DNA from 4 places in the Rossellomorea sp. y25 genome. Region 4 is predicted to be linked to each of the others. Evidence: riboswitches for the same ligand, from Rfam matches in the RefSeq annotation. Region 4 holds a riboswitch; each other region holds the start of a gene.

Region 1 (3,136 bases), 1.1 Mb from region 4:
ACGGTACCGATCTATCAAGCACTAGAAAAAGTAAACGGAATTGCTGAGAATCTTACATGGGGTGTGTACAGGGATACATTGATCGAACAGGCGGAGCAGGGTGTTGACTATTTCACCATTCATGCAGGTGTTTTATTGAGGTATATTCATCTGACGGCTGATCGTACAACAGGCATTGTTTCCCGTGGAGGTTCAATCATGGCACAATGGTGTCTTGCCCATCATAAAGAGAACTTTCTTTATTCCCATTTTGAAGATATATGTAAGATTTTAAAAGCCTATGATATCTCCGTTTCCTTAGGAGATGGTTTAAGACCCGGATCAATTGCTGATGCGAATGATGAAGCACAGTTTGCCGAGCTTGAAACATTAGGCGAGCTAACCAAAATTGCTTGGAAGCATGATGTACAAGTCATGATTGAAGGCCCTGGTCATGTACCGATGCATATGATTAAAGAGAATGTGGATAAGCAAATGGAAATCTGTCATGAAGCTCCTTTTTATACCTTGGGGCCATTAACGACAGATATTGCACCGGGGTATGATCACATTACTTCCGCCATAGGGGCTGCCATGATCGGTTGGTTTGGGACAGCCATGCTGTGCTATGTAACACCGAAAGAGCATCTGGGATTACCGAATAAAGATGATGTGAGAGAAGGTGTCATTGCTTATAAAATCGCAGCACATGCAGCGGATTTGGCGAAAGGCCATCCAGGGGCACAAGTCAGAGATAATGCCGTTTCTAAGGCTCGATTTGAATTTAGATGGAATGACCAATTTAATTTATCCCTGGACCCGGAGCGTGCAAGGGAGTATCATGATGAAACACTTCCTGCAGAAGGGGCAAAAACGGCCCATTTTTGTTCAATGTGTGGCCCGAAATTTTGTTCAATGAGAATATCACATGACATAAGGGGAATGAAGGAGACTAGCATGAATGATGCTCATAAGGAAATAGAAAAAGGATTGAAAGAAAAATCGAAGGAGTTTGTGGAAAATGGATCAAACATCTATCGATAAACCTTCTTGTCATGTACTGAAATTGAAGAATGAGATCGTAAAGCTCAATCAGAGAGTCATCCAACTCGAAAAAGAAGTGAAGAGCATTCAGGAAAACTGCAGACATGTCTTTTATGAAACGGATGTAACAAGATCTTGTATCAAATGTCATTATGTAGAAAGTACCTATTATTAGAAACGTGTAAGGTATTAATTAAATTTCTTTTGACAGCTTATATGTACCGTGCTACGATTATTACAAATTTCGGAATAGTAAATGAATATATTTGTAACTCTTATTGAGAGTGGTGGAGGGACTGGCCCTGTGAAACCCGGCAACCATTCAACCGATGTGTTGAAAAGGTGCTAATTCCTGCAAAGCACTTTGCTTTGGAAAATAAGAGAGGATTCTCATAAACATGAAGCCCTCTCTTTCGCAAGAGAGGGCTTTTCGTTTTTATGAAAGAAAAATTAAATAGACAAATGCAATAGGTGCTGAGTCATGCTCAGCTAAAAGGGAAGACCGGTGAAAATCCGGCACGGTCCCGCCACTGTAATGGGGAGCGACTTATCATTCAACCACTATTTCTGTTGAAATGGGAAGGGATAAGAAGCTGTGAACCTAAGTCAGGAGACCTGCCTGTTGTATGCGCTTATGCTCTACGTGGATATAGAGAGGGGTGAGGAATACGTGTTGAGAATACAAGATTGTCTCAACTCAAGTTAGTGATGCGTATGAATCTCTCTTTCATTTGAAAGGGAGATTTTTTTGTTGATGACAACCATATCAAGTATAAGGAGTGAGGATTGAATGAGTAAGGTGATCAGTTCAAATTTAGGATATCCAAGAATCGGTGAAAAGCGTGAATGGAAAAAGACGCTGGAACAATTTTGGGCAGGGAAGATTGAAAAGGATTCCTTCTTAGAACAAATGGAGGAAATACGAGTCAACCATTTGAAGAAGCAACTGGATCAGGGAATTGATTTGATTCCGGTTGGAGATTTCAGCTCATATGATCATGTGCTTGATACAGCCGTCATGTTCGGCTTGGTTCCTAAGAGGTTTCATTATGGTGGGGGTAAGGTCTCTCTTGAAACGTATTTTGAAATGGCCAGAGGATCAAAGGACGCGGTGGCACTGGAAATGACAAAATGGTTTAACACCAACTATCACTATCTCGTCCCTGAACTTGATGGGATCGTTCCCCGGTTGGTGGAAAATCGTCCCCTCCATTTTTTTAGGGAGGCAAAAGAAAAACTGGGTATAGAAGGAAAACCGGTTATCTTAGGTCCGTTCACATTTGTGAAATTGTCCAAAGGGTATGATAACGGGGACTATAAAACCATCGTTGATCAATTTGTCCCTCTTTATGCTGAAGTATTGCGTGATTTACAGGAAGAGGGTGTAGAGTGGGTACAAATGGATGAACCGATCTTGTGCACATCCATCGGGGATGAAGAGATGGATCAATTTAAAGAAGTCTATCAAACACTTAAAGAATCCTGCCCCGGGTTAAAGATCATCCTCCAAACCTATTATGATAGTTTGGAAAGGTACCAGCGGGTGTTAGCACTCCCAGTGGACGGCATAGGGATAGATTTTATGCATGATCGTGGTAAGAATTTGGCGGCGCTGAAAAGATTTGGTTTTCCTAAAGATAAATTCCTGGCTGCCGGCATTCTTGATGGCAGGAATATTTGGAGAAGTAATCTTGCTGATACCCATTCGCTTCTATCGTTCATTGCAGGGTATGTTCCGAGTGATCGCTTGATCATACAACCATCATGCAGTTTACTTCATGTACCTGTAACCTTGCAGAATGAAGAAGCAATTGATACACCTCTCATTGACGCTCTATCATTTGCTGATGAGAAATTACATGAAATCACAATTTTAACGAAGGGGATTCGTGAGGGAGTCGAGACAATAGAAGATGAGATTGCTCAAAGTGTAACGGCGATTAAGAATTTAAACGAATCACCCCTGCGCAATAATAGGGAGGTGCAGGAAGAGGTTGAGGAATTGCAACCCGATAATGTAGGGAGAAAGGATCCTTTCCATATTCGTAAACTGGAACAGGCGAAGTACTTTTCATTACCTTTTCTACCTACCACTACAATAGGAAGTTTTCCT
Region 2 (3,136 bases), 1.1 Mb from region 4:
TCAGAAAAAGACAATGATTCCTCTTGCAAATCATTGTCTTCCCCATCTCCCATTCAATCTTATTCAGAAAATAAATCCGGATACACCGTTTTTGCTGTTAGCTCAACGGCTTCTCCAATACGTGGTCCTGGTCTTGACATAATGTCTGAATCCAAGAAATAGACTTGGCCATTTTGCACTGCATTTACATCTTTCCAGCTTTCCCGGGACTTGATTTCGGCTGTCGGCTCTTCGACATAACCCACTGTCGTTAAAATCATATTAGGGTTCCGTTTAATGATTTCTTCTTCGCCTACTTTCACCCAGCCTTTTTGATCTACAAAAATATTCTCGACCCCTGCCGTTTCAAGTATTTCCTGCTGAAACGTTTCTGCTCCTGCTGTATAAATATCAGGGGAGGGACTGATTTCAAAATATACTTGTTCTTTTTCCTTTAGCGTGCTTACTTTTTCTTTCACATCTGAAATCTGTTGCTTGATGCCGTCTACCAATTCGTTCCCCTTGTTCTCTACTCCCATTACCGTTGCAATTTGTTCTATATCCCCATAAACATCTTCAAAGGTTTGGGCAGATTGAATGACGAATACGTTTAATCCCGCTTCCTCAAGCTGCTTCACTCCTGCATCATCTCCAGTGGTATAAGCAATGACAACTTCCGGCTTTAGTGCAATGACCTCTTCCGCATTGACTGTCATGGAATCCGACACTCTTTTAATCTCTTTCGCTTCCTCTGGATAGTTGTCGTATTCAGTTGCCCCGATTACCTTATCTCCTGCTCCTATGGCAAAGAGAATCTCTGTGTTACTCGGCTGTAAGGAAATAACGGTTTCCGGCACTTTCTCAAAGCTAATCTCTTCTCCCCTGTCATCGATGACAGAATAAGACTCATTATCAGACTTGACTTCCTTTGTGGATGTTACTTCTTCCCCATTGCTGCACCCTACGAAAACAACCAGGATGAATGATAATAGTAAACTATTTAACCATGACTTTTTCATATTTCATCTTCCCCGCTTCTCTATATTTTGTCTTTATACGATTTACTCACAAAAGGAATTTCTTCAATCCCTTCACATTTATTCACATACACGGCCATCACAAACAGGACATTTGCCAGTAAATGAGCGTATTTAAATAGAATATTTTCCACTTTCATCTCAGTACTGACTTTATGTAAGGCACGGACGGACTTTTTTGCTTCACTGCGACAGGTATGAAGCGTACATGCGGCTGTACAGCCTTGAGGAAGGACAAAGGTTTGGATACGCTCCTCGACTTCCGACACATAACGATCGTACATTTGGCTCAATTTATTCAAGTCGTCTTCCTTGATGGCTGTCATTCCCCGGACCGAACCATTGAGGTGGTACGCCATCTCAGCTAAATATAGTAAATCGTCCTGAACTTTCGGTAAGTGCTCCGTCATTGATGACGCGAGTCCAATTTTAGTCGACAGTGAATCGGTCCGGATCTCAAAATCCACGGTTGAAACAGACTCACGCATATAGGGATAACATAAATAGCGGAAATCCTTTGCCATATGTAAGTTCCTCCTTTCTGAATGATGTTTGTGAAGCACCTATCGTATCTTCCGGGAGGTTTAAATAAACACAAAAAAACCACCCAAGAATATTGGCCGGCAGTTGTCATCCATATGAAAAAAGAGATGCTAAAAAGCCGCACCATACCCTTAACTTCCGAAGAGCATAATACGATGGAAAAAAGGCAGGTATCCTGGCTCGTGCGTCAGCCTACTCTAAGAACCTTCCCATCTGAATGATCAAATAGTGGTTTTCTTCTTATTTCGTCAGCACTTACAGTTGCGGAAACAGCTTCGGATTCACACCGAATTCCCTTTATGCTAAAGATCAGCACCTAATTTCTGCGTGGGTTTATTCACTTAAGGAACATTATACCACTTTATCCATATGAAAGATGATGAAGTTTTGCATAAAAAAACAAACATGTTGACGTACAAGCTTGAATATCTTGTGAGTATGTGAAGAAATGATAAGGAGGAAAAACATGAAGCGATTGATTGTTTTGCTATTATGCGTATTTTTGTTAAGTGCATGCGGAGACAAAAAACCTGCATCCCATGAATTATGTGGATACGGGGATATGATGGTGGTGAACAAGAAGGAATATGTGAAGGTCCCTGTGGAGAAGAAGTTGGTTCTGGATGAAAAGCTTGGATCTATTAAAGAAAAGATTGATAGTCAATATCACCCCGAGAATGATTTCTCGGCAAATATACTAAAAAAAGGGACACCCATCTATAGCGTGAAAGATCACAGCAATTATCTAATCGCCCAGACAGAGGATAATCGTTATATTTTATATGAGGAAATCAACTAAAAAGGAGGGCTGTAAGCAGATGTTTACAGCCCTCCTTTATTTAGTTCGTGGAATTCAAGGAAATCAACCGATACAGGATCGTCGTTTTCTCATCCATCCACTCCATCTTTTCGATACTGCCGTAACCACTCGGGTCACTGTGTTTCGTTTTTCTTACCTCTATCGGAATATGCATAGGGTAAAGGCGATATCCGTCCTTTTGCAGTACGAACAGATTCTCTTCTTTCCTCACTTCTTTTCCTTTTGTCACGATCATCGTGTTTAACTCTAAGCCCATGCCCATTTCGCTTGACCTCAATCCTTTTTGTATTTAATCATACACCACTGTCTTTTGATTTTTCATCCAGGTGCATAGCATGGAGACGATTTGTTGGTTCTTTCGTGGAGGGAAGTAATGCGTAAACTCTTTAAAGTATTGGGATGACACAGATTTATTCAGCTCATTCAGTCGTTTTTCTAATCTATATGCATGCTCAACTGAAACGTTCTGATCCTTTTCACCATGAATGATCAAAACGGGAGCTTCCAGGTTTTCTAACTCATATAGGGGCGTACGCCATTCATATCTTTCCGGAAATTTATTGGGACTTCCCCCTATGACTCTTTTCATCATTCTCCTGAGATCCTTCCGTTCGTCATATGTTAAGAACATATCCGAAACGCCTCCCCATGTAACAACAGAGGTAACGTCCCTGCGCTCCACGCCTGTCAGTAACGCCATTACTCCTCCACGGGAAAAGCCAAACACATGAATCCGGTTATGGACCACCCTGTGATA
Region 3 (3,136 bases), 1.3 Mb from region 4:
TGGCGTGTCTTCATTAATAAGTTTTAATGCTTTTTCATAGGAATCTTTTGATTCAGAATATCGTTTTCTCCTAAAATATTCGAATCCCAGATTGTTATGGATTTTATGTGCCCTTTCCTTGGAATTAACGGATTCACAGACTCTGAGGAGCTTATCATACTGTTGTTTGGTTTCTTCCATATCAAAGGGTTCTTTGGCATTCAATTGAATTAAAATTAACGTTTCAGAATCGATGACCCTAAGGATATTCAATGTTTTTTGGAAAAAATGCAAGGCTCTTTGCCCATAATAATAGGCAAAGGTGTTTGAATGAATGGAATGATAGGCTAATGCCAAATGAAAATAATATTCGGAGTTCGGATATTCATCGTCAATCTGTTTCAATACATTTATGCAAGTGTTAAATTGTCTTGTTGAATGATAGTAGATCCCTTTGACATGAAGTAATAAATTTTGTTCGAAAGGGGATAGAGGATAGTTTTTGTTTTCGAACATGCCCAGGATTTCCTTGGCTTTTCCATGCTTGTTCAAAAATAAATAATATCTTGCCAGGAAAAGGTTGTATTGAATGATGAAGTCAGATAGAAACCTTAAAGGTTCCTTTTCGATTTCACCTTTAAGTTGATGGATGTCATTGGTTCGAATCATAATAATTGCATCATTCCATTCAGATAATTTAGCCTGTAACGAATGATACCGAGAACGTTCGACTTCCATATTGATTCCAAGCTTCCTTGCCAGTAAATCAGTAATTTCACTGGAATACTCTGTGATCCCTCTTTCGATTTTACTTAGATGTGTGGTAGAGCAGATCCCCTGTGCAAGCTGCTCTTGAGTCAAACCCGAATCTTCACGATGAAATTTAATTAATTTACCTTCGATCATACTACACCCCAAATGAACTATTTTATTATCCATTATAGGAAATATTTTCTCGGTATTCTATAGGTTTAGAACAAGACGGAGGTCTGAAGGCAATAACATCCAAATCGCATCTCTATACTGTTTTTCTCTTTTCTTCCTAGAGTTGATCCTGTACTTCTTTCACCAGAAGAAGGAATCCTGGATGACTTCCCGCTCTAAAACCAACCCCGTTTTCATTCCAATTAGGATCAATAGACTAGCCCTTATAAACACTCAAAGCCTAGAGAAGCTCTGAGTGTTCTTGTTTATTAGGAGAGTTAGCAATCAGGGACTTTTCACAAAATAAGCGCACGATTTTTTCTATGCTCTTTTCGCAAAGGAGCCGTATTGAAAAGCCTCGATTCTTCTTCCGTCTTTGGAATGACTTTTGGTACCGGCTTGGGCTTACCATTTTCATCAACGGCGACCATCGTCAGGAATGATTCAGTCGTCAGGGTTTTGACACTCGTTACAAGATTCGTAGAGTAGACCTTTACATATACTTCCATGGATGTTCGACCTGTAGACGTAACGTAGGCTTCCAGACTTAACGCATCACCGACCGTTGCAGACGACAAAAAGTCGACGGAGTCAATCGATGCCGTGACGACGACTGAGCTGGAGTGCTTCATTGCTGATAGTGCCGCAATTTCATCAATATAGGAAAGGACTTTCCCTCCAAAAATCGTTTGCATATGATTGGTGTCCGGTGGCAGTACCAATTTTGTTTGTATGGTTCGTGAACGTTCTACCGAATAAGCTTGTTCCATTTTCTCATCTCCCAGTTTAATTTCTGAAATAAAAAAAAGCATCTCCCTTTGAAAAGAAGATGCGGCTACTTCAAGCGGACGTCCAGAATCCTGTGATTCCTCATTTGGCTCATATAGCGCAACACCCTCCTATCTCCCGTAGGAACTCTGTGTTCTTCTCAATTGGCAGGTCTCCTGGCTCAGCGTCAACAATTTCATATTCCTTCCCATTTCGATTCGAAACAGTGGATCCATACGAAATCTCAGCTTTACAGTGGCGGGACCGCGTTGGACTTTCACCAACTTCCCTTTTAAGAAGATGACCTGATCATCTTCACCAATGAGCAATGTTTAAATTGTGAACGCTTTTATTTTATCACAGGAATGAGAAGTAAGGTCTTTATTTGGTAGGAATTATTGTATTAAAATTAGAAAATTTACCTAAATATTGAAACTTTTCTACAACCCTTCCGTAGATAATATTGTAGTTAGAAGTTTTATAAAATAGTGAATCAGTTGCTCGACTGATTTATAGAAAAGTTTGAGAGGGGTTGTCAGAATGCTAGGATCATTAAGTATTATCGGATTTTTCATGTTCTTGATTCCTGTTCTGGTTATTGCAGCTATTGCAGGAATCGCGTATTATTTCTGGATGAGGTTCCGCTATCGTACAGCGAGATCCAACCAGGCACTGATCATTACCGGACCGAAACTGGGGGATCCTGAAAAGGAAACGAATATTTTCACCGACCAGGAAGGGCGTTCCATGAAAATCATCAGGGGTGGAGGGTACAGATTAAGACGTTTCCAAACATCTACACCTGTTAATCTTACATCCTTCCAATTAAAATTATCGACACCGAGAGTTTACACAAATGGCGGAGTACCAATCGTTGCAGACGCAGTGGCCATGGTGAAGGTGGCAGACACATTAAACGGAATTGCGAACTATGCCGAGCAGTTCCTAGGTAAGGACCAAAAAGAGATTGAAGATGAAATCATTGAGGTACTGGGAAGTAATCTTCGTGCGATTCTTTCTAAAATGACGGTTGAAGATATCAACAGCAACCGTGAAAAGTTTAACGCTGACGTATCTGAAATTGCCCAGAAGCAGCTGGATCTTATGGGCTTCAAAATTACGTCACTCGGGCTAACGGACATAAGAGATGCTGACGAAGAAAATGGATACTTAAAAAATCTTGGTCGTCCACGTATCGCCGAGGTTCGCAAGCAAGCTGAAATTGCAGAAGCAAACACCGAGCGTGAAACCCGTATTCACCGTGCCCAAACCGATCAGGAAGCGAAAGAGGAAGAATACAAGCGTCAAATTACCATTGCCCAATCGAAAAAAGAGAAGGACATCAAAGACGCAGCCTTCAAAGAAGAAACAGAGCGGGCAAGAGCGAAATCCGAACAGTCCTATGAGTTGGAAAAAGCCAAACTTACAAAGGAAGTGAAAGAGGAAGAGTTAACCCTTCAATTCC
Region 4 (3,136 bases):
TCTTATCGCCTCAAAGTTCTGGATAAGCTTGAGAAAATGGGCGTAACCAATTTAAGGGATCATATAGAATACGAATATACCTTCACTCCAAACGACATTCAAACCCTTTATGGGGCGAATGGTGGATCGATCTATGGTACTGTCACAGACCGGAAGCTTAACGGCGGTTTCAAGATTCCGAACAAGAGCAGAGTGCTCTCTAATATGTATTTTGTTGGAGGTTCAACCCATCCGGGTGGAGGTGTGCCAATGGTCACGCTTTCTGGACAACTTACGGCGGAATTGATCTTAGATGAACAAGTGAAGGTAAACCGTTTTATAGGATAAAAAAAATATAAGGTGATGGTTTGCATGATTACCATCACCTTATATTTTCATTTTCATTCAGAACTATGATTATCCACCGTATCAGAATTATTCACTTTCGCCTCGTCTTCAGCTGGATAGGGATCAAAGAAGTTCACCAGTTTCCCTGGCCCTTCATATCCAACGACTTGCTCTTTATCTTCTTTAACGTGATCATTTTTCTTCATATAAAAACTCCTTTCTGCCAATTAGTTTGGCGAAAGGAGTTTTTTTCATTCTCGGGGAATGATACATTTTTTTAAAGCCCTTAAGCTTTTGGGTTATCCCAATGACTCTCAATAAATTCGTCACGACCGGATTTCGCCCGGTCTTGTTTATATTCATCGGGATTCTTTTTGTAGAACTTTTGATGATATTCTTCTGCCTGGTAGAAGGTTGAGGCAGGTAGGATCTTTGTGACGATTGGATTTTTGAATCGTCCACTTTCTTCTATTTCTTTCTTCGAGTTTTCTGCTAATTGTTTTTGATGATCATTGTGATAGAAAATAGCTGTGCGATACTGGTCACCGCGATCATGGAATTGTCCTCCGTCATCAGTCGGATCAATTTGCGGCCAGTATAGTTTTAATAATCTTTCATAGGGAAAGAGAGCAGGGTCGAAGGTAATTTGAACAGCTTCATAATGTCCGCTGTTACCGGCTTTGATATCCTGATAGGTAGGGTTTTCAAGATGGCCCCCTGAATAACCTGATACGACGTCAATAATACCCGGTAGTTCATCAAATGGTTTTACCATACACCAAAAACAACCCCCGGCAAAAGTAGCGAACTCTTTCTTTTCATTCATTGCGAAAACCTCCTATACATATGCCACTCTAAAGTAGTAAAGCAATAGCTTGAAAAAGATTCTATCATGAAAGGGAGGAAGCGACAATCAATTAGCATCAAAGCTTCTTTGCCTATATGGTTTACTATAAGTGGGCAATTGATAAATCACATAAGCCAAAGCTCTTTTCCTATTCTATAGCCCAGGCATCAACATGCATTATAGAGGTAGATTCAATCATTCTGCAAATTTCCACAAATTCATAAAAATCAATTCACTAACGATGATAACTTGTGTATAATTCATGTGAACGGAACAATTACATATGATACGAGATTAGGTGAAGCGGAAGTTTCGGTAGCAAACTTTTAGCTTCATAATAGGGAAGTTGGTGTAATTCCAACGCGGTCCCGCCACTGTAAATGGAAGTGCGCTGTATGAATGCCACTGTACTAATAGGTATGGGAAGGTGCAGCAAACATTGACCATGAGCCAGGAGACCTGCCTAATGTCTTTCGCACCAAATCTACGCGGATAGAAAGGTGTAATGTGCATGTTTGACGGTATGGAAGCCATTTTTGCATCTTACACAACATCTCTAGTCCCACTAGAGGTGTTTTTTTGTCTGACAATAAGTTCAATTCACAGGGGGAAAAAACATGAAACACTTCAAAATCATTTTCGCACTATTATTATCTTTAGGGATCCTCTCAGCATGCGGTGCTGATGGTGAAAATGTAGAAAAGGGAAAAGGAAATGGAGAAGTCACTAAGGGACAATCTGATTTCCCTTTGTCGGTAAGCGACGCTCTTAGTAATAAAGTTACGCTGGAAGAGCAACCTAAGCATATTGTTTCATTGATTCCAAGCAACACAGAAATCTTATTCGAGTTAGGGTTGAATAAGGAAATTGTGGGGGTTTCAGATTTTGATAATTATCCAAAAGAAGCGGCGGAGAAAGAAAAAATAGGTGGAATGGAATTTAACGTTGAGAAGATTATCAGTCTGAATCCGGATTTGGTTCTCGCTCATGAGTCCACTGCTGTTTCGGCAGAAGAGGGGTTAGAACAGCTTCGAGGTGCAGGGGTAAAGGTATATATCGTACGTGATGCCAATAACTTTGAGGAAGTATACACCACGATGGAAAACATCGGCACATTGGTTGGCAAGAAAGATGAAGCTGAATCCATCATTTCGGAGATGAAAGCTGATCTAGAATCCATTAAGGAAAAAGTCAGTGGTGTCTCCGAAAAGAAAAAAGTGTATATAGAGGTGTCACCTTCGCCTGACATATATTCTACAGGTAAAAATACATTCATCGATCAAATGCTATCACTTGTAAATGCCGAAAATGTGATGAGTGATCAAGAGGGATGGATCCAAGTAAACCAGGAAGCAGTCATCGCATCAAATCCAGACATCATCATTACAACATATGGTTACTACAGCGAAAATCCTAAAGAACAAGTGATGGGCCGGGAAGGATGGAAAGACGTGAGTGCTGTGAAAAATGAGGAAGTTCATGACGTACATTCTGACCTGGTCACACGTACTGGCCCAAGACTGGTTGAAGGAGTAGAGGAAATTGCAAAGTCGATCTATCCGGAGTTATTTACAGAATAAAATATGGATAACATACGGATTGGCAGTATCGTTTTTACTATTCGCTCTTCTTGCCGGTATATCGATTGGAACCATTCCGGTGCCGCCGAAGGACATTTTGTACATCGTCGGAGCTAAATGGTTAGGATACCATTTACCAGAAGAGATTGATCCGATGTTTACAAACATTGTCTTTTCAATTAGATTACCCAGAGTATTATTGGCACTTTTGGTTGGAAGCTCCTTAGCAATCGCAGGAGCTTCTTTTCAAGGACTTTTGCGCAACCCGCTGGCAGATCCGTATACATTGGGTGTGTCTTCAGGAGCATCAGTCGGAGCTGTTATTACATTGTTTTTTAATTGGAGCATTCCGTTCATTGGTAAGTTTACGCTTCCTTTTCTC

Evidence for each region. Region 4 has a riboswitch for cobalamin ahead of AAEM60_RS12710 (ABC transporter substrate-binding protein). Riboswitches for the same ligand answer to the same signal wherever they lie in the genome.
Region 1: another riboswitch for cobalamin. It lies ahead of metE (5-methyltetrahydropteroyltriglutamate--homocysteine S-methyltransferase); the one in region 4 lies ahead of AAEM60_RS12710 (ABC transporter substrate-binding protein).
Region 2: another riboswitch for cobalamin. It lies ahead of AAEM60_RS18435 (hypothetical protein); the one in region 4 lies ahead of AAEM60_RS12710 (ABC transporter substrate-binding protein).
Region 3: another riboswitch for cobalamin. It lies ahead of AAEM60_RS06330 (acyl-CoA thioesterase); the one in region 4 lies ahead of AAEM60_RS12710 (ABC transporter substrate-binding protein).

Annotation. Positions count from the first base shown of each region.
Region 1 covers NZ_CP145886.1:3,659,349-3,662,484, reverse strand. The annotation lists gene thiC (phosphomethylpyrimidine synthase ThiC) at 1-1,023, shown strand, start outside; gene AAEM60_RS18415 (hypothetical protein) at 1,001-1,198, shown strand; SAM riboswitch class I at 1,296-1,406, shown strand; cobalamin riboswitch at 1,476-1,661, shown strand; gene metE (5-methyltetrahydropteroyltriglutamate--homocysteine S-methyltransferase) at 1,814-3,136, shown strand, end outside.
Region 2 covers NZ_CP145886.1:3,664,427-3,667,562, forward strand. The annotation lists gene AAEM60_RS18430 (ABC transporter substrate-binding protein) at 60-998, opposite strand; gene AAEM60_RS18435 (hypothetical protein) at 1,019-1,540, opposite strand; cobalamin riboswitch at 1,707-1,894, opposite strand; gene AAEM60_RS18440 (hypothetical protein) at 2,026-2,358, shown strand; gene AAEM60_RS18445 (DUF2584 domain-containing protein) at 2,399-2,641, opposite strand; gene AAEM60_RS18450 (prolyl oligopeptidase family serine peptidase) at 2,669-3,136, opposite strand, start outside.
Region 3 covers NZ_CP145886.1:1,290,371-1,293,506, forward strand. The annotation lists gene AAEM60_RS06325 (helix-turn-helix domain-containing protein) at 1-885, opposite strand, end outside; gene AAEM60_RS06330 (acyl-CoA thioesterase) at 1,200-1,673, opposite strand; cobalamin riboswitch at 1,820-2,009, opposite strand; gene AAEM60_RS06335 (flotillin family protein) at 2,212-3,136, shown strand, end outside.
Region 4 covers NZ_CP145886.1:2,540,536-2,543,671, reverse strand. The annotation lists gene crtI (phytoene desaturase family protein) at 1-327, shown strand, start outside; gene AAEM60_RS12720 (hypothetical protein) at 381-533, opposite strand; gene msrA (peptide-methionine (S)-S-oxide reductase MsrA) at 614-1,153, opposite strand; cobalamin riboswitch at 1,454-1,656, shown strand; gene AAEM60_RS12710 (ABC transporter substrate-binding protein) at 1,792-2,754, shown strand; gene AAEM60_RS12705 (iron ABC transporter permease) at 2,717-3,136, shown strand, end outside.